DNA from 3 places in the Streptomyces sp. NPDC002144 genome. Region 3 is predicted to be linked to each of the others. Evidence: riboswitches for the same ligand, from Rfam matches in the RefSeq annotation. Region 3 holds a riboswitch; each other region holds the start of a gene.

Evidence for each region. Region 3 has a riboswitch for S-adenosylmethionine ahead of ACWCQ1_RS36670 (putative leader peptide). Riboswitches for the same ligand answer to the same signal wherever they lie in the genome.
Region 1: it holds a riboswitch for S-adenosylmethionine, as region 3 does, so the genes downstream of both, ACWCQ1_RS16560 (amino acid ABC transporter permease) here and ACWCQ1_RS36670 (putative leader peptide) in region 3, are expected to answer to the same signal.
Region 2: it holds a riboswitch for S-adenosylmethionine, as region 3 does, so the genes downstream of both, ACWCQ1_RS50130 (ATP-binding cassette domain-containing protein) here and ACWCQ1_RS36670 (putative leader peptide) in region 3, are expected to answer to the same signal.

Annotation. Positions count from the first base shown of each region.
Region 1 covers NZ_JBSFDB010000009.1:256,840-263,079, forward strand. Annotated here, with positions in the region: gene ACWCQ1_RS16545 (GNAT family N-acetyltransferase) at 1-70, opposite strand, end outside; gene ACWCQ1_RS16550 (ABC transporter substrate-binding protein) at 158-1,186, opposite strand; gene ACWCQ1_RS16555 (amino acid ABC transporter ATP-binding protein) at 1,250-2,047, opposite strand; gene ACWCQ1_RS16560 (amino acid ABC transporter permease) at 2,044-3,024, opposite strand; SAM riboswitch class IV at 3,350-3,459, opposite strand; gene ACWCQ1_RS16565 (glutathione S-transferase C-terminal domain-containing protein) at 3,525-4,400, opposite strand; gene ACWCQ1_RS16570 (putative leader peptide) at 4,554-4,664, opposite strand; gene ACWCQ1_RS16575 (hypothetical protein) at 4,776-5,435, opposite strand; gene ACWCQ1_RS16580 (hypothetical protein) at 5,475-5,849, opposite strand.
Region 2 covers NZ_JBSFDB010000102.1:546-6,785, forward strand. Annotated here, with positions in the region: gene ACWCQ1_RS50130 (ATP-binding cassette domain-containing protein) at 1-1,412, opposite strand, end outside; SAM riboswitch class IV at 1,621-1,730, opposite strand; gene ACWCQ1_RS50135 (2-oxoglutarate and iron-dependent oxygenase domain-containing protein) at 2,061-2,432, shown strand; gene ACWCQ1_RS50140 (TauD/TfdA dioxygenase family protein) at 2,586-3,407, shown strand; gene ACWCQ1_RS50145 (MFS transporter) at 3,456-4,895, shown strand; gene ACWCQ1_RS50150 (NADPH-dependent F420 reductase) at 5,181-5,777, opposite strand; gene ACWCQ1_RS50155 (3'(2'),5'-bisphosphate nucleotidase CysQ) at 5,819-6,240, opposite strand, start outside.
Region 3 covers NZ_JBSFDB010000032.1:81,990-88,229, reverse strand. Annotated here, with positions in the region: gene ACWCQ1_RS36675 (ABC transporter substrate-binding protein) at 1-1,616, opposite strand, end outside; gene ACWCQ1_RS36670 (putative leader peptide) at 1,843-1,959, opposite strand; SAM riboswitch class IV at 1,994-2,106, opposite strand; gene ACWCQ1_RS36665 (DUF1684 domain-containing protein) at 2,159-2,983, opposite strand; gene ACWCQ1_RS36660 (LLM class F420-dependent oxidoreductase) at 3,027-3,950, opposite strand; gene ACWCQ1_RS36655 (NtaA/DmoA family FMN-dependent monooxygenase) at 4,043-5,443, opposite strand; gene ACWCQ1_RS36650 (LLM class flavin-dependent oxidoreductase) at 5,440-6,240, opposite strand, start outside.

The DNA of each region.
Region 1 (6,240 bases), on a different contig from region 3:
CGGTGAGCGCGGCCCAGGCGGGGTTGTCCAGGAGGTGCGAGGAGTTGGCGTCGAGGGCGATGACGGACATGGTGTGGCGGTCTCCGGTGTGCGGCTCGGGATGTCCGGCGCGGGGACTCCACCGCGCAGCGGCGGCGGAGTCCCCGGCGCGCGGTGGTCAGGAGTTGTCGAGCGGCAGTCCGGGCGGGTTGACCTCGGACTTGGCCACGGCCTCGTTGGAGAGGTTGTAGGCCTTGAGCCACTCGGCGTACTGACCGTTCTTGATCAGGTAGTTGATGGCGTCGGCGAGCGGCTTGGCCAGGCCGCTGTCCTTCTTCGCGGTGGCCGCGATCAGGCCCTGCAGGCTGGCACCCGCGCCCGAGTAGGTGCCCGCCGTACGCGTGGCGTTGGGCGTGTTGGCCACTTGGCGGTTGTGGTAGGCGAAGCCGGGGTTGGGGCCGAAGGACGCGTCGATCTTCCCGCTGTTCAGGGCGAGGAAGGTGCTGGTGCTGTCCTGGAAGTACTTGACGGTGAGCTTCTTGCCCTCCTTGGCGAGCTTCGCCTTCCACTCCAGGAGGATCTTCTCCTGGTTGGTGCCGGAACCGACGGCGACCGTCTTGCCGGCGAGGTTCTCGTAGTTGCCGTCGAAGTTCCAGGTGCTCTTCTTCGGGACGATGAAGGCCAGGTTGTCCTGCCGGTAGGAGGCGAACTCGTACTTCTTCTTGCGTTCCTCGGTGTCGGTGACGTTGGAGAAGGCCACGTCGACCTTGCCGCTGTCGATGCCGACGAAGAGGTTCTCCCAGGTGGAGTTCTTCACCTCGGGCTTGAGACCGAGGACCGCTGCGACCAGACGGCCGAGGTCGGGCTCGGAGCCGGTGAGGGTCTTCTGGTCGCTGCCCACGTAGGCCAGCGGCGGGAAGCCGGCCGGCAGTGCGCCGATGCCGATCTCCAGCTTGCCGCTCTTCTTGACGGCCGCGGGCAGTTCGGCGCTGATGGACTTGACCTCGGAGACCTTGATGGAGGTCTGCTGGGCGGCGCCGTTGGAGACCTGGCCGACGACGACCTCGCCGGTCTTGGCGGCGGCGTCGGTGGAGGTGGCCGCGTCGCTGTTGCCACCGCAGGCGGCGAGCCCGGTGGCCAGGGAGGCGACGGCGGTCGCCGCGGTGATGCCGCGTATCAGGCTGCGTCGGGTGAAGTGGATGGACATGGCCGTTCCTTGTCGCTGGAGGTGATGAGAGTGGTGTGGGGGGAGGTCTGAAGCTGCGGCGAGTCACAGGACCTTGCTGAGGAAGTCCCTGGTCCGCTCGTGCCGAGGGTTGTCGAGGACCTCGGAGGGCGGGCCCTGCTCGACGATCCGGCCGCCGTCTATGAAGACGACCCGGTCGGCGATCTCGCGGGCGAAGCCGATCTCGTGGGTGACGATGACGAGGGTGGTGCCGCTGGTCGCCAGGTCCTTGATGACGGCGAGCACCTCGCCGACCAGTTCGGGGTCGAGGGCGGAGGTGGGCTCGTCGAAGAGGATGACGCCGGGGCGCAGCGCGAGGGCGCGGGCGATGGCGACGCGCTGCTGCTGGCCGCCGGACAGCTGGCGCGGGTAGGCGCCGGTCTTGTCGGCGAGGCCGACGCGGCCGAGGAGTTCCCGGGCGAGTTCCTGGGCCTCGGTCCTGCCGAGCCGGCCGGTGGCGACCGGGGCCGCGGCCACGTTGTCCAGGACGGTCAGGTGCGGGAAGAGGTTGAAGTTCTGGAAGACGAAGCCGATCCGGCCGCGTTGGGTGAGGATGGCCCGCTCGCTGAGCTCCTTGAGCCGGTCGCCCTGCCGCTTCACGCCGATCGGTTCGCCGTTGATGCTGACATGGCCGATCTCGGGCTTCTCCAGGTGGTTGATGACCCGCAGCAGGGTGGACTTGCCGGAGCCCGAGGGGCCGAGGATCACGGTGACCTCGCCGGGGCGGACGGTCAGGTCCACGCCGTCCAGCACCCGGTGGGTGCCGTACCACTTGTGCACGTCGTGCACCTCGACGGTGGCGGCCTCGACGTTCGCCAGGGCCTCGATGGTGTCGGTGGTCATACGGCGGCCTCCCGGCGGATACGGGCCCGCAGCTCGGTGAGAGCGGTGCGGAGCTTCTGCAGCGGTGTCGGCGGCAGGCTGCGGGTGGCACCGCGGGCGTAGTGCCGCTCGACGTAGAACTGGATGACGGAGACGACGCTGGTCAGGATCAGGTACCAGACGGTGACGACCAGCAGCAGTGGCACGATGTCGCCGGGATAGGTGGAGCCCATGGTCTGCGCGGAGCCGAACAGGTCGAGCAGGGAGACGTAGAAGACCAGCGAGGTGCCCTTGATCAGGCCGATGAGCTGGTTGACGTAGTTGGGGATGATCGAGCGCAGTGCCTGCGGGAAGACGATCTTCCGGAACTGGTAGCCCTTCGGCAGGCCGAGTGCCGCGGCCGCCTCGTGCTGGCCCTGGTCGACGGAGAGGATGCCGCCGCGGACGACCTCGGCCGCGTAGGCCGCCTCATTGAGGCTGAGGCCGATGACGGCGATGGCCATGTCGGTGGCGAGCTTCGTCTCGTCGAAGGAGAAGAAGGCCGGACCGAAGGGGATGCCGACGCTCAACGTCTTGTACAGGGCGCTGAAGTTGTAGAGGAAGAGCAGCACCACGATGAGCGGGATGGAGCGCAGCGCCCAGATGTAGGTCCAGCTGACGGCGCGCAGCACCGGGCTTCTCGACAGCCGGGCCAGGGCGAGCAGGATGCCGCCGAGGAGGCCCAACACCGCGCTGTAGGCGGTGACTTCGAGGGTGATCACCAGACCGTCGAGGATGGTGGGGCGCAGGAACCAGTAGCCCCAGCGGTCCCACTGGTAGAACGGGTTGGTCACCAGGCCGTGCACGAACTGGGCGACCAGGACGAGGACGACCGCGGTGGCGATCCAGCGTCCGGGGCGCCGCAGCGGCAGAACTCGCTGGGCGGTGAGGGGCTTTGACGGTTCGTCTGCGGCGGACGTCGGCGCAAGCGTGACGGTGGCGCCAGGGGGTTCACTCATGGTGGGCTCCGGCTGGGTCGGACACCCCGGACGGCGCGGCGGCATGCGGCGGCGGACGCGACAGCGGAGTACCGGGGGGCGGAAAGGACGACGGCACACCGCGTCGCGGTGTTCGTCAGGGGGTGCGGGGGCTGCGGGAAGAGGTCAGCCCCGACAGCGGGCACGGCCCGATGCGGTACACAGTGCGCTGTTCACGCGGAGCAGATCGACGGCGCGATCGGCCACGAGAGGGTTCGGGTACGGCTGTACGCAGCCCTGTGGGCGGCGCGTGGCCGTCCTGGGAGCTGCGTACATGGCGTCACCGTCACTGTTCCGGCCCGTGTGGGCCTCGCGCTTACCGAAAGGTCATCCGGTCCGGTCGTCACCTGGGGCACCCCACCGCGGTGCGAGGGTTGCCGGTCAGCTAGCCAGGGCTTGTCGCTGACGCTCATGACCGTTCTGGTTGTCAGTTAAAACAATCGTCCGAACACATGTCAACGCCCGTCCACCAGGTGGAACGGCTAACGGGTTTTGTGGGCCGCCCAGTCCAGGATCCGTACGGCCGCTCCGGCGGCCTCCAGTCCCTGGCAGCGTGCGTGGTGGCGGCGTTCGATGCCGTCGAGGTCGAGGTGGCCGCCGAACGCCGGGTGGGCGGCGAGCCGGCGGGCGTAGGCCCACAGGGTGGGGTGGTCGGCGATGCGCTGGACGGCGGCGGCGTCCAGGTGGTTGCGGTGCACGGTGTCGAGCTGGACCAGCGCGGCCCACAACTCGACGTCGGCCGCGGTGACTTCGTCACGGATCAGGTAGGTACGGCCGGTGAGCCAGCGGTCGAGGGCGCCCAGGGTGTCGAGCAGGGTGGTCAGTGCTGTGTCACACACGACCGCGTCCTCGCCGGCCGACCCGGCCCGCTGCGCCGCCTCCTCGATCCCCTCCCGGCACATCCGCTCCACGGCCTCGATCTCCGAGTCCGCGCCGCAGGGGTGGAGGGAGGTACCGCCGGTGGAGAAACGGCGGGCGAGGTCGCGCATGATGTCCGGCGCGTGGGTGCTGACGATCCGTCCGGACCAGTCGTCGCTGAGCACCGGTCCGACGGCCGGTCCGCGGTAGCGGTGGGCGCTGGCCTCGTACAGCGGCCGCAGGGCCGAGTGGCCGCCTTCGGGGCAGTCGGGCACGGCGGGCAGGTGGGTCACCGGACAGACGGTGTCCAGGCCGAGCAGGCTGTGGGTGACGGCGATGCGCAGGCCGTCGGGACAGGCGGTCGACAGATGGAGGCGGTAGCGGCCCGGAACGGCGTAGTGGCCGCTGCGCGCGTCCCGGCCGATGCGGCCACGGAAGGCGGGCGCGGGTCGGTCGGTGGCGTGGGCGGTGGCGTGGGTGGCCGGCGGTGCGATGGTCATGACTCTCCCCGGGAGCGGGCGCGGACGTACGCGCGGCGGAAGCGACGTCGGGCGGGCGGGAATGGGGCGGCGGTCCTGGGAGCAGGGCTCACCCGTGCGCGCCGGACGAGGCGCCCCCGAGGGGGCGGGTGCCGGCGCGGGAAAGGCCGCGGCTCAGCCCTGGGGCCTGATCGCGCTGCAGACTCGCAGCAGATCGATGTGGCGGCGGGAGGTCAGAAGAGGCGAACGGACCACGCGGACGGTGACCGGTTCATGGCGCCTCATGTTTCCCTACCTATTCACTAGGATTCCCTCAGTGAGTGTCGATCCGACCGCGGACCACGTCAAGAGGGGCGTCCCGCATGGCGGACGCCCCGGTGGACTTTCCCGGTGGGGTCAGCGGAGATGAGCGGTGTCGACGGTCGTGTACTCGCTTCCGACGGCGGTGACCAGGATGTAGCCGGGGTTGCTGTTGCGGTCGACGTAGCACGTGAGGTAGTGGACGACGGCCACCGTCTGGCGCACGGGATTCTGCGCCACCGCCTTGCGGCAGTCCGCCGCGGTGGGAAGTTTGTCGGAGTTCCAGGAGGCCAGCTTGCCGTTGCTCGCGGCCAGGTAGCCACCCGAGACGTAGATGGCGTCGGTGCTCGACCCCGCCGGTACCGGCGGGGTGTGGCTGAAGTCGTAGCCGGTCGGCGTGCCCCCGGGGTCCATCATGCGGAACCCGCGGACCAGCGCGGTCGAGACGGAGGGCTGCGGGCTGGACAGCGCGGCCGTGGTCGCGAGACCGCCGCCCCCGATGAGCGTCACCGCCGCCACGCCGGCGATCACGGGATGGGCGGAGGCCATGCCGAGCAGCGGGCCGATGACCGGGACCGAGAACTTCAGATGGGTGTTCTTCTGCGTGACCGTGGAGTGGTCGCCCGCGGTCACGGTCGCCGTGGGCGCGTAGTCCCGTGAGCGGCGGCGCGTGGCCCGCTGCGGGGGCAGGTAGGTGTTGTGCTGGACGTTGCCGTCGCCGGCCTGGGCGCCGTTGGTCCGGCTGTTCCTCATCATGGCGGTGCTTTCTGCGGCCCGTGGGTGTCGGTCGGGCGCCTAACCGAACGTGTTGTGCTGGGTGTTGCCGTCGCCGACCTGCACGCCTCGCGCCTCCCGCAGATCGACCCGGTACGTCCCGCGGGGGCCCGCGTCCGGGGCGGTCAGGGCCAGCAGCCGTCGGGCGTGCTCCACGACTTCGGCGTCCACGGCACCGGCCAGGACGAGATCGTGGGCGAGCCCTTCGGCCGATCCGCCCGGCCGGCGCTCCAGCAGCTCGATGCGTTCCAGGGCCCCGGGCCTGCCCGCGAGCCGCCGCACGAGCGCCTGCTTCAGGGCGGCGTAGCACTCGGTCACCGCCGACGAGGCGGCGCCGCTCAGACCGGCACCCACCCCCGCGGCCAGCGCCTGCGCCACCAACGTCCCCGGGTCCATCCCCCACCTCCGCACGGCTTCCTCGGCGGCACCCGGTGACGATCACCGGCGTGACGACACGAGGAAGCTATCGGCGGGCCGACCGGCTCCTCGGGCCTTGAGCGGAGTCGACGGATATCGCACGACCGGCGGCGGGACGTCGCCGTTGTTGGCCGTTTCCTGCCCGGCGATGCCCGTTCGGCACCGGAGGGACCGCCGTCGCTCCCCCAGCCGACGGCCGGACCGCGGAGTTCGGGCGCCGGCCATCGGACGCGAACCATATGCGGGCCGGCGGCCGTTGACCCCGGAGCCGGCGGACGTTGTCACCGCGGACGGCCGCCTTCTGGTCCCTCGTGAAGGCGGGTTCGTCCTCGGCGGCGAGTCCGTGCGAAGGGACCCGGAGCCATGGGCG
Region 2 (6,240 bases), on a different contig from region 3:
ACCTTGGCCTGCACGGACACGTCCAGAGCCGAGGTCGGCTCGTCGGCGACGAGCAGGTTCGGTCGTAGTGCCAACGCCCGGGCGAGACTGGCGCGTTGACGCTGGCCTCCGCTGAGTTCGTGCGGGTAGCGGTCTGCGTAGGCGCGGGGGAGGTGCACCGCTTCGAGCAGCGTCTCAGCCTGGGCTCGGATGTCCTTCGCGTCCAGCTCGCGCCGGTGCACGACGAGAGGTTCCGCGATGCTCTCGGCGATCGTCAGCAGGGGGTTGAAGCTGGTGGCGGGATCCTGGAAGACGTACCCGATCCGCCCGGCTGCCGCCGTCCGTTTCCGTGTCAACGGCTCGTCGAACAGCTCCAGTCGGCCGCCTGTCACCGGGGTCAGTCCGGCGATGGCCCGCCCGATGGTGGTCTTGCCGCTGCCGCTCTCACCCACGAGGCCCAGCACTTCACCCGGCCGGATATCGAAGTTCACCCCGTCCACCGCCCGGAAACCCTTGCTGCCGAGCCGCCCCGGGTAGTCGACGACCAGTTGGGAAGCCCGCACGACCGGCTGTTCGTCGTTTTCCGCCGCAGCCGGTCGTGCCCGGCCGCCGGTGCCGAAGTCCGGTACGGCGGCGAGGAGTTCGCGGGTGTAGGGGGCGGTGGGGGCGGCGAAGAGGCTGCGTACCGGCGCCTGTTCCACCAGTTGGCCCGCGCGCATGACCGCCACGCGGTCGGCGAGGTCGGCGACGACGCCCATGTTGTGGGTGATGAGCAGGACGGCCGTGTCGAAGTCGGTGCGGCAGCGGTGGAGGAGTTCCAGGATCTCCGCCTGGACCGTGACGTCGAGGGCGGTGGTGGGTTCGTCGGCGACGATGAGCCGGGTGCCCAGGGCGAGGGCCATGGCGATGACCGCGCGTTGCTTCTGGCCGCCGGAGAGCTGGTGGGGGTAGTGGTCGAGGCGGGTGGCCGGGTCGGGGATGCCGACCTTGTCGAGCCATTCCACGGCGAGCGCCCGCCGCTCGGTCTTGCTGCCGCCGCGTCCGTGGGCGCGCAGGCCCTCGGTGAGCTGCCAGCCGATGGTGAAGACGGGGTTGAGCGCGGTGGAGGACTCCTGGAACACCATCGCGGCGTGTGTGCCGCGCAGGGCGCGCAGCCGGGCCGGAGAGGCGGTCAGTACGTCCTCGTCGGGTTCGGCGGTGCCGTCGCCGAGCAGCACGCGGCCGCGGGCGGTCGCGGTGGCGGGCAGCAGGCCGAGGACCGAGCGGGCGGTTACGGTCTTGCCGCTGCCGCTCTCGCCGACCAGGGCCAGCACCTCGCCGGGCGCGACGGACAGGCTGACCCCGCTGGCGGCGGGCGCGGGGCCGGCGTCCGGCCGGTGTGAAGGGCCATCAGGATTATCTACTTCCGCGTCAGGGATGCGTGAGGCAGCCATGGCGCAGGGCTGTGCCATGCCGTGCGAGATCAGGTGAGAAAGAGGGGGTTACACCGACGGGTGGTGGCTCTGCCGACCGTCGGAGGGCGCAATCAGCCCGTACACAGACAGCTGGACACCAGTAGCAGGTCGACATGGAGCCGGGAGCACAGCATCAGGGCTCCAGCCACGCCGTCCTCCCGGGGTCTGGCCCGCCTCGGGGCCGATGTGAGCGCACTTGCAGAAAGAAGAGATCCGCCGAGCCTTCACCTGGGGCACCCCGCTGCGTCGAGGGTTGCCGTCCGGCCAGCCAGGGCTTGATCACCGGAACTCGTAGCTCGCGCTCACCGTAGATCGGCTGTTCTACCGGCGTCAATACCGCCCCAGGATGCCCGGAGCCGGTGGAACGCGTGGTGGACGCATCCATCCTGGGTGTGCTTTCATCCGGGCATGGAGATTTCTGGCACGGCACACATGGTGCTGCTCGACCCGTTCTGGGTGAGCCGCCGCGCCGACCAGTTCGACCAGGTCTGTTGCTGATCGCCGTCCCACGGCCCGCGACCTCGTTCCCTTCTTGCTGTCTGCTCGTTCCGGCTGCCTCCGACTAGCCCTTGTCCAGGGCGGGTTGCGAGGGCCGGGGTCGGCCGCCGTTGCCGCGAAGGAACTCCCATGGCCCAGCCCACAGCCTTGCCCGTCATCGACATCTCCCGCTTCCGCGCCCCGGTCACGGAGCGGGCCGCCTTTCTCGCCGAACGTCGGTCCGCGGCACACGAGGTGGGCATCTTCTACGTCACCGGACACGATGTCCCCGAGGCCCTGCGGGACGAGGTGCTGAGCGCGGCCCGCGCCTTCTTCGCCCGGCCCGAGGAGCGGCGGCTGTTCAGCCATCTCGCGAACATCGGCGACGTCCGCAGGCTCGTCATCAAACCCGCCTCCACCACCCACGCGCCAGCTGGATCCCGTTCAGCAGGCCGCGGCAGGGGTCGGTCATCCCCGGCCTGGTGCCGCTGTCGGTCGGCATCGAAGGCGTCGACGACCTGATCGCCGACCTCGACGCAGGCCCGCGAGCAGCCGCCATATGACATCCACCGCACGCCCGGGGAGCCCGCTGCTCCGCGACCACATCGCGGCTGCCCCGGCTGCCCGGACCTCCTCACCCCACACCCGCACCCGCCGCAGCAGAAGGACAACGCCATGACCACCGTCGCCCGTTTCGAGATCCTCCGGGCAGGCCCCCGCTTCGGCGCCGAAGTCGTCGGCGTCGACCTGACCGCACCCGTCGACGACATCACCGCCGAGGAACTGCGCCGGGCCTTCCGCGAGCACAAGGTCCTCGTGTTCCGGGGCCAGCACCTGACGCCCGATCAGCAGGTGGCCGCCGTCAGCGTCTTCGCGCGGCCCTTCGACCACCCGACCGCCGTGAAGCACCCGGCCAACCCGTTGGTGTACCCGTACAACGTGAAGCAGACCGGCAAGGCCAGTACCTGGCACATCGGCGGCCTGTGGCGCCACCCCGTGTTCGCGATCGAGTCCCTGACCTACGAGGTGGTGCCCGAGCTGGGCGGCCACACCCTGTGGGCGGACCTCCAGGCCGCGTACGACGACCTGTCAGAGCCGTTCAAGGTGCTGCTGGAGTCGGTCGGCGCCCTCTACGACGGCAACGCGGAGAACTACGCGCAGGGCAGCAAGAAGAACGCTCCCGGCGAACCCGTCGAGCACCCGGTCGTCCTCACCCACCCGGTCACCGGCCGCAAGGGCCTCTTCATCAGCAGCTCGGCGAAGCAACTCACCGGAGTGACCCCGGCCGAGAGCAGGGCGCTGCTCGACCATCTGCTCCGGCACGCCTCCTCACCGAACTACACCATCCGGTTCGGCTGGAAGCCCGGCGACTTCGTCCTCTGGGACAACCGGGCGACCTGGCACTACGCCGTCGACGACTACGGCGACGGCGAGCGCGTCTACCGCAAGGTCCTCGGTGTGGAGCCGGACGCTGGCACCACCGAGCGGCCCGCCTGAATGCTCCCCGGACAAGACCGCGCCACCCGCCGCGTACTGCTGGTGTGCATGGCCGCCGGGGCAACGACCCTGCTGGACCAGGCAGTCCTGAACATCGCGATCCCGAGCATGCGGCACTCGCTCGGGGCCGGTGCGGCGGACATCCAGTGGATCGTGGCCGGCTACTCACTGGCCTTCGGAGTGGCCCTCGTACCCGGGGGCAGCCTCGGAGACCTGCACGGCCGCAAGTGGCTCTTCATCGCAGGCATAGCCGTGTTCCTCCTGGCGGGGGTGGCGGCCGCGACCGGCGGAGGGCCGGGAGTCGTGATCGGCGCGCGGCTGGTGCAGGGCGCCGCGGCGGGGCTCGTCAACTCCCAGGTGATCGGCACCATCCAGGACGTGTTCCACGGGCTCGACCGAGGCCGGGCGCTCGGCCTGTACGCGGTGACGGGCGGCGTCGCCGCGGCCCTCGGCCCACCGCTCGGCGGCGCACTGGTCGCCGGGCTCGGGCCCGAGGCCGGCTGGCGGTACTGTCTCCTGCTGAGCGCACCGTGCGCGGTGCTCACCCTGGTCCTCGCGGCCCGCTGGCTGCCACCGCCCCGGCGTACCGCCCGCGACTCCCGGCTGGACGTTCTCGGCCTCGCCCTGGCCTGCGGATGCACACTGACGCTGATGGTGCCGTTCATCCGCACACCGGACAGCGGGGGACAGGCACTTCTGTGGGCGGCCGGAGTGGCCGTCCTGGCCTGCGCGTTCACCGTGCACCAGCGGCTGCGCGTGCGCAGGGGGCGGGTGCCGCTGGTCCATCCGGCGCTCGCGTCGTCGAAGCCGTACCTTCTGGGCACGGCCGTCGCCATGGCCCAGTTCGGCTCCTCGATCGCCGCGTCCCTCGTGCTCACCGTCTTCCTCCAGGATGGGCTCGGCCTGTCCGCCCTCCTCACGGCGGCGGTCTCGCTCCCCGCGGCCATCGCGATGGGTGTCTCCTCGGCACTCGCCTGGCGGCTGGTGCGACGGATCGGACCGCGCACGGTGAACATCGGCCTGGCGATCGGCATCTGCGCCGCCCTGGGCGGGGCGGTGGCCGCGTTCCTTGCGCCGTCCGCCGCCCTGCCGGTCCTCCTGGCCGTGACACAACTGCTGTCGGGTGCCGCCGGCGGGCTCTCCGTCTCGCCCAACCAGACCCAGGTCCTTCAGCACGCGCCGGCCGAGGCCGCCGGCGTGGGCGGCGGCATCCTGCAGATGGCCCAGCGCATCGCGGCCGCCGTGTGCCTCAGCGCCGTATCGGCGGTCTATCTGCACTCCGCCTCCGGCTCGTCCGGGGGCAGCGGCCCACGAGCCGCGTACGCGTTCGCCTCCTGCGTCTGCGCCGGGCTGCTCACCGTCGCGCTGGTGCTGTCGAGGCTGCGCGGGGTCACCGCCGCACCCCGTTCACCGAGACCCGAATTCCCTACTCTGAGGAGTCCCCGAGACGACCGGCACCACGACGACCGCAGCCCGCAAGAACGGTAGGAGCCCGGAAGATCCGGAGCATGTGCTCGCCACGGCACCCGACCCCGCGGGCCGCTCCTGTCACAGGGCGAGCAGCTCAAGGCCCGGTTCACCACCCTCGAACGGCACATCGTCGTCCTGGAGTTCAAACTCCGGGACCGAGGTGACGAGCTCGCCGCTGCCCGGGCGGCCAACCGTGAGCTCATGGCCCAGCTCAACCGCCCACCGGGCTGAGCAGAGACTGGGCCGGTCGCTCGATGGCCGACGGTCGGCGGCGTATCTGTTCTTGTGGTCCGGCGGTGCGGATCAGCGGGCGATCGAGATCGCGAAGGGCGCGAATCCGCTGGATCGAATCACGTGGGGTACGAACAGGATCGCGGCCTCCGTGGCACGGGCGGTTTTGATCCCGCCGAGATCGGTGATCCACTCCCTGTGCCAGCCGAGGTCGACGAGCAGATCTCGGACGGTCTGCTTGGCCTGCGGGTCCTCGCCGGAGAGGAAGGCGTCGGGGGCCTGGGGGAGCGTGGCCGGGGAGGTCATCACCGGGAAGAGCATGGTGTTGAGTGTCTTGACGACGCGCGTTTCGGGGAGCGCTTCCTGGAGTTGTTCGGCGAGGCTTGAGCCGGGGTAGATCAGGTCGGCGGGCAGTCCGTCCGGACCGTCGATGGTGGCGTTGGAGACGTCGACGAGGATCTTGTCGCGCAGTTCCTCGCGCAGAGCGACGAGCCGGTCCAGCGAGCCGGCGCCCGGGGTGGCGTTGATGACGATCTGGGCTGTCCGGGCAGCGGCGCCGGCGGCGCCCGGCGCGCGGTCCGCCACGGTCACCTCATGCCCGGCCCGGGTGAGGGCTGTGGCCAGGTTGCCGCCGACGCGGCCGTTTCCGAGAACTGCGATCGTGGTCATGACGATCTGGTCCTTCCGTGCGCGCAGGCTGTGGTGGGCGGTCAGTGTGAGAGCGTGGCGACGGCCTCGGCGTGTACGCCGGGCGCTGCGGCCAGGAAGCTGTCGCTCTGCGGGGTCCAGGGGCGGCCCTCGGCGTCGGAGATCCGTCCGCCGGCCTCGGTGACGAGCAGCGCCCCGGGCAGCAGGTCCGCGCGGGCGCCGGCAAACTGCCAGAAGGCGTCGATCCGGCCGGCGGCCACGTTCAGCAGGTGCAGGGTCGCGGGCACGGCGGTGCGGACGACGAGCGCGTCGAAAAGCATCGCGGTGATCGAGGAGCCGACGCGCCGCACGACCTTCTCGTCCTCGTCCGGCCGGGCTTGGCTGGTGGCCACGATGCTCAGGCCGAGGTCCGCGGTCTGGGAGACGTGCAGCTGCCGGCCGTCGAGGTGGGCGCCCGCGCCGGTGAGCGCGGTGTAGGTTTCGC
Region 3 (6,240 bases):
CCGATCCAGGTGTCGTGCAGCTGGAGCCGGCTGGAGGCGTCGAAGTCCAGGTCGTGCACCTTCTTCGACACGCCCAGTTGGGTCTGGAGCTCCACCACCGGAGCGTAGTAGGCGTTCTGCACGATCAACTGCTGTGCCCGGCCGACCAGTTGCCTGCGCTTGGCCGGGTCGACGGTAGCGGCCTGCTCGGACAGTGCCGTGTCCAGGGAACTCGGGGGCAGGTGGTAGAAGTTGGCCAGCTCGGTGGAGAAGGAGCTGCGCAGGATGTCGGGATCGGCGCGGGTCACGTTCCCCCACACCGCGTCGTAGTCGCCCGACTGGAGTGTCGGGGCGAACTGCGTGACCTGGAGCTGCTTGAGGGCCACGTCGACACCGACGGTCTTGAGCTGCTGCTGAATGAGCTCCAGCGCGGGCTGGTTGGTGGCCGCGTTGGGAAACCACTTGATCGTAAGACTCAGCTTCTGGCCGCCCTTGGCGCGGATGCCGTCGCTTCCGGTCTTCCAGCCGGCCGCATCCAGCAGGGACTTGGCCTTGGTGACGTCGAAGGTCAGGCCGGAGGCGAGGTCGGTGTAGTCGGGTGTGGTGTGTGCGAGGACGCTGGTGGCCGGCCGGGTGCCGGTCGGGAAGACGGTGTCGGCGATCTGCTGCCGGTCGATGGCGTGGAGGATCGCCTGGCGCACCTTGGCGTCCTTGAACAGCGGCCGGGAGTTGTTCAGGCCGAGACCGAACACCACCCCGGGGTTGGCCCGTCGCTGGAGGGTGACCTGGCCACCCTTGAGGGCCGCCTCGTTGGCCTTGCCGACGCTGGCGACGGCGTCCACCTGACCGGACTGCAGGCTGCCGGCCCGCACACCCGGCTCCGGCACGACCTTGAACACCAGCTTGTCGAGATACGCCTCGCCCTTCTTGGACCACAGTGATGATCCCCAGGCGTATCCGGTGCGCCTGGCGAGTGTGAGGGACTGGTTCTGCACGTACTGCTTCAGCACGAACGGTCCGGAGCCGGTCACCCCGTCGCTGCACTTCTGCTGCGGGGTCTTCTTCACGCTGGCCGAGGACTCGATGCCGAGCGAGTGCGTCGAAGTGGCCTGCAGGAACTGGGCGTTGGGCTGGCCGAAGGTCACCTTCACGGTGAGCGGGTCGACCACGGTGGTGCTCTTGACGCCGCTCAGGTAGCCCTCGGCGAGGGTGCCCAGGGCGCCGAGCTTCGGCACCGCGTCGAAGTTGTCCTTGACCACCTGCGCGGTCAGCTTCGAGCCGTCGCTGAAGGTGACGCCGGAGCGCAGATGGAAGGTGAAGGCCGTGGCGTCGGGACTGACGTCCCAGCTCTTCGCCAGCCACGGCACGATCTTGCCGGTCTTCGGGTCCTGGTCCGTCAGGGAGTCCACGAGCTGGCGCACCGAGTAGATGGTCTCGTTGCTGGCGACCTGCTGCGGATCCACGCAGCCGGAGTCCGAGCCCACCGCGAAGGTCAGGGTGCCGCCGGACCTGGGCACTCCGGTGCCGCCGCCCGCGTCGCCGCCGCCGGATCCGCAGGCGGTCAGCAGGGCGCTGGTGGTCACAAGGGCGGTCAGTGCCGCCCACCGAGAGGTTCTGACATGGGGAAGTGCGATCACGGAGGGCTTCTCCTACTCGTGTCACCAGGCACGGCGGTGGTACGGGACTCGGCCGTGCGAGGGCGTGCGGACCCGATCGGCGTGATGCCGACGTCGGGGAGCGCTGTGCAGACAGGGATCAGCGGAAAGGAAGAACGGGGATCAGCGGAAACGAAGTACGCGGATCAGGCGCAGACGGATGCGGCGGCGACCGGTGCCGGGCGGCGACCAGCGCTGAAAAGGCGCGTCAGGCCTGACAGAGACAGCTGGTCGAGCGCTTGAGATCGATGTGGCGCCGACGCGAGAGCCGGGAGAACACGGTGGCGACGGCGAAACGGGCGCTGAGGTCACCACCGTGCCGCATGTCGGTCCTCCACCTGTCCGGCCCCGGTCACGGGGCCACGCGCTTGCGGGATCGTCGCTGATCCCGCCGGGCTTTCACCTGGAGCACCCCACCGCGTGGGAGGGTTGCCGGTCAGCGAGCCAGGGCTTGACGCTGACACTCAATGCCACTCGTGATCGTACGGAGAGATCTTGCCGTTGGTCAATGGCCGGGCCCCGGCTCAGGAACCGCCGCGCTCGCGGGGGATCTTCTGACCGGCCTCGATCGCCACCGGCAGCCGGTTCTCGGCCGGGGGCAGCGGGCACGTGGCCAGGTCCGTGTAGGCGCACGGCAGGTTCGCGGCGCGGTTGAAGTCCAGGACGACCCGGCCGTCGGCGGCGGGCGGCTCCAGCCACAGGGCCCGGTTGGCGGCGTAGGTGGTGACCCCGGAGGTGGCGTCGGTGAACAGCACCAGCAGCCGGCCCTCGCCGGCGCCGGGGAACGCGGTGAGGGACAGCTGACGTCCGTCCAGCTCGAAGTCGATCCTGCCCGGAGCGTCATAGACGTGCTCCAGGCCCTCGACGGCCGCCCCCACGGTGGTCGGCCGGGGTGTGTCGAAGGGGACGTAGCGGCCGGTCACGGCCCAACGCGGGTCGGGTGCGTAGGCAGGTGTTCCGGTGAAGGCCGCGCGCCGGGGCGCGTCCGGGTGCCGGGGGCGCACGATGTCGTGGCCGCCGCGCTTGGCGACCTCGATGACGGCGTCCTTCCACACCGCGTTGACGCCGCCGCGCTCGGGCAGCACGCCGAAACGGTGTTCACCGCGCACCGGGGTTCCCTCGACGACCAGTTCCTCGCCGTCGTCGAGGGTGACGACGACTCCGTCGGGGCCGGTGTGCCAGGCGCCGGGCGCGTCCGGGAAACGCTGGGGGCGGTCGTCGAGCCAGTGTTGGCCGGTGATCGCCAGGATCCCGTGCGGGGCGGAGAGTTGGGCCTCCTGGGCCCGGTACCACTCCAGCCAGGTCTCGGTGAAGGTGTGGAGGTCGGTCGTGGTGGCCTCGGTGGTCAAAGGAGTCTCCTTCGTGCAGGGGCTGTCGGGTCTTCGGGGCGGTTCAGCGGGCGAGTTCGCCGAGGAGTCGCCAGGTGCGTCGGCGGTCGGCCTCTTTGGCGATCCCGGTGCCCGAGAACACGACCTCGGTGGCACCGGCGTCGCGGTATCGGCGCACCTTGGCCTCGACGGTCCGCTCGTCGCCGATCACGGCCAGGTCGGCGGCTCGTCGGGCGCCGGAGAGTTCGATGACCCGGGCGTAGGACGGGATCCCCTCGTAGAAGGCGAGGTTCTCGGTGGCCTTGGCCTTTACTGCCTCCACGTCGTCGGTGACCACGCCCGGCACGAGGGCGACGATCCTGGGCGCGGGGCGGCCGGCGGCCTCGGCGGCGGTGGTCAGGGCGGGCACGATGTGGTCCGCCAGGGCGCGTGGTCCCGCCAGGTACGGCAGGATCCCGTCCGCCAGTTCACCGCTGACCCGCAGCGCCTGCGGCCCCATTGCGGCGACCAGCAGGGGGACACCTCTCTCGGCACCCGGTACCCGCGCCGGGCGCGGGGTGGTGGCGGTCAGCAGCTCACCGTGGAAGTCGGCCGTGCCGGTCTCGGTCAACTGCCGCAGCCCGGTGAGGAATTCACACAGCCGGGCGATGGGCCGCTCGAAGGGCAGGCCGAAGGCGGTCTCCGTCAGCAGTTTCGTGCCCAGGGCCAGGCCGAGGTGGTAGCGGCCGTGGGTCGCGGCCTGGGCGGTCTGGGCCTGGCTGGAGACGAGCAGTGGGTGGCGGCCGAAGACGGGGATCGCGGAGGTGCCGACCTGCAGTCCGGGCACCTCGCGCCCGACGATCGCCGCGAGCTGGGGCGAGTCCGCGCCGAAGCTCTGCCCGAACCAGGCCGACGTGACACCGGACTCCGCTGCCTCATGGGCCAGTCGTACGGCGGCGTCGACCTGGTTCGGCGCGTCGGACGCGGTGAGCACTACTCCAACCGTCATGTCGGTTCAGAACGGGCGTCGGCCGGAGTCGCATTCCGGTTCCTGTGTGACAGCTTCTTGTCAGTCATGTGTACGAGACCCGGCGCGGGGGCTCAGCCCGCCTGCCGCCGGTCCGGGGCGGACCGGTGGGTGAGCGGTTCACGCAGGCCGAGGTTCTCGCGCAGCGTGGTCCCGCTGTACTCGGTGCGGTAGATCCCGCGTTCCTGCAGTTCCGGGACGAGCAGGTCGACGATGTCGTCGAGGCCGTCGGGAATCAGGTACGGCGTGACGTTGAAGCCGTCGACCGCGCCGTGCCGTACGAAGTGGGCGAACTTGTCGGCGAGACCGGACGGCGTACCGACGTGCCCGCGCTGCGGGCCCAGCGCGATGACCGTCTCGCGCAGCGACCAGCCGTGCGCCTCCGCCTTCGCCCGCCACTCCGCTACGACCGCACGCGGGTCGGCGATCCGGCGGGCGCCGAAGGAGCCGTCGTTCTCGGTGACGACCGGGTCCTCCTTCGGCAGCGGCCCGTCGGCGTCACGGTCGGAGAGGTCGATGCCCCACAGCAGCCCGGCGATCCCCAACGCGGTGGCCGGGGTGACTTGTTGGAGCCGGATCCACTGCTTCTTCTCCTGGGCCTCCTTTTCCGTCGCGCCGATGATGATCTCGGTGCCGGGCAGGATCCGCAGATCGTCGTCGGGACGCCCGATCGCGCGCAGCCGGTGTCGGAGGTCGTCGGCGAAGGCCAGGGCGTCGTCGAAGTCATTGCCGTGCGCGGAGAAGATGACGTCGGCGTTGCGGGCGGCGAAGTCGCGTCCCTCGCCGGAGTCACCGGCCTGGAAGATCACCGGGTGACCCTGGGCGCTGCGCGGCAGGGTGGGGGCGAGGTCGACGTCGAACTGCGGGCCCTTGTGGCGCACTTGACGCACGGCGCCGGGAGCCGACCAGGCGCGGGCGGTCGCGGAGTCGGCGACGGCGCCGTCCTCCCAGCCGTCCCAGAGGGCACGGGCCACGGTGAGGAACTCCTCGGCGCGCCGGTAGCGGTCGGCGTGGTCGAGGTAGCCGCCGCGGCGGAAGTTCGCGCCGGTCCAGGCGTTGTCCGTGGTGACCACGTTCCAGCCTGCGCGGCCCTCGGAGAGGAGGTCGAGGCCGGAGAGGCGGCGGGCCAGGTCGGCGGGCTCGTTGAAGGTGGAGTTGGAGGTGGAGACCAGGCCGATCCGGCGGGTGACCGCGGCCAGCGCCGCCAGCTGGGTGATGGCGTCCGGCCGTCCGGCCACGTCCAGATCGTGGATCCGGCCGTCGACCTCGCGCAGCCGCAGGCCCTCGCCGAGGAAGAAGGCGTCGAACAGGCCGCGTTCGGCGGTCTGGGCGACCTTGCGGAAGGAGGCGGGGTCGATCTGGGAGCCGCTGTCGGGGGCGGACCAGATGGTCCAGTGGTTGACGCCCTGGAAGAAGACGCCGAAGTGCAGCTGGGCGTGTGGCCGGGGAACGTCGAGGGGGTCGGTGCGGGTCATTGTGCGTCCTCCTGGGCGGCGGGGGCCGCGACGGCGTAGCGGTTGGCGGGGCGCTCCAGACCCAGGGTCGAGCGCAGGGACGTACCGGGCAGCGGACGGGCGACGAGGCGTCGCTCGGACAGGGCCGGCAGGACGAGTCGGGAGAGGACGGACAGGTCCTCGTCCAGCACGAGCGGATGCAGCCGTACCCCGTCCAGATGACGGCTCAACTCACGTAGCAGAGCCACGAGTTGGTCGGCGGAACCGATGTGCCGCAGTCGCCCGCGGTCGCTCCATGCCGTGTGCCGTTCGAGGTCCGCGACGCGCTCGGCGGCCGTGGCGCCCGGGGTGTCCAGGGCCACCTCGACCTCGGCGAAGACCCGGGGCGTACCGGCGACGGCAGCTGCCCTGGCGACCGACGCGAGATCGCGCCCTTCGACGAGCCCGACGTCGAGCTGTGCGGCGGGAACCCGGTCCGGCCGGCCCAGGACGACGAGCTGCCCCTGGGGCGGGCGTGGCACGATCGCGGGCCCCTTGACGGCATACGTCTCGCCGGTGAAGTCGATGTAGTGCAGCCGGTCGCGGTCGAGGTAGCGGCTGGTGGCCACGGACCGGATGACCGCGTCGTCCTCCCACGAGTCCCACAGAGCGCGGGCCACCTCGATACCGTCACGGGACTCCCGGGCCCGCGCCTCGGCATCGGCGACCGGTGGGCGCCCCCAGGCGCGGGCCGCCTCGGGACGTTCCTCCTCCGCCACCACCCACCCGGCGCGACCTGCGGAGATGTGGTCCAGGGACGCCAACTGACTGGAGACATG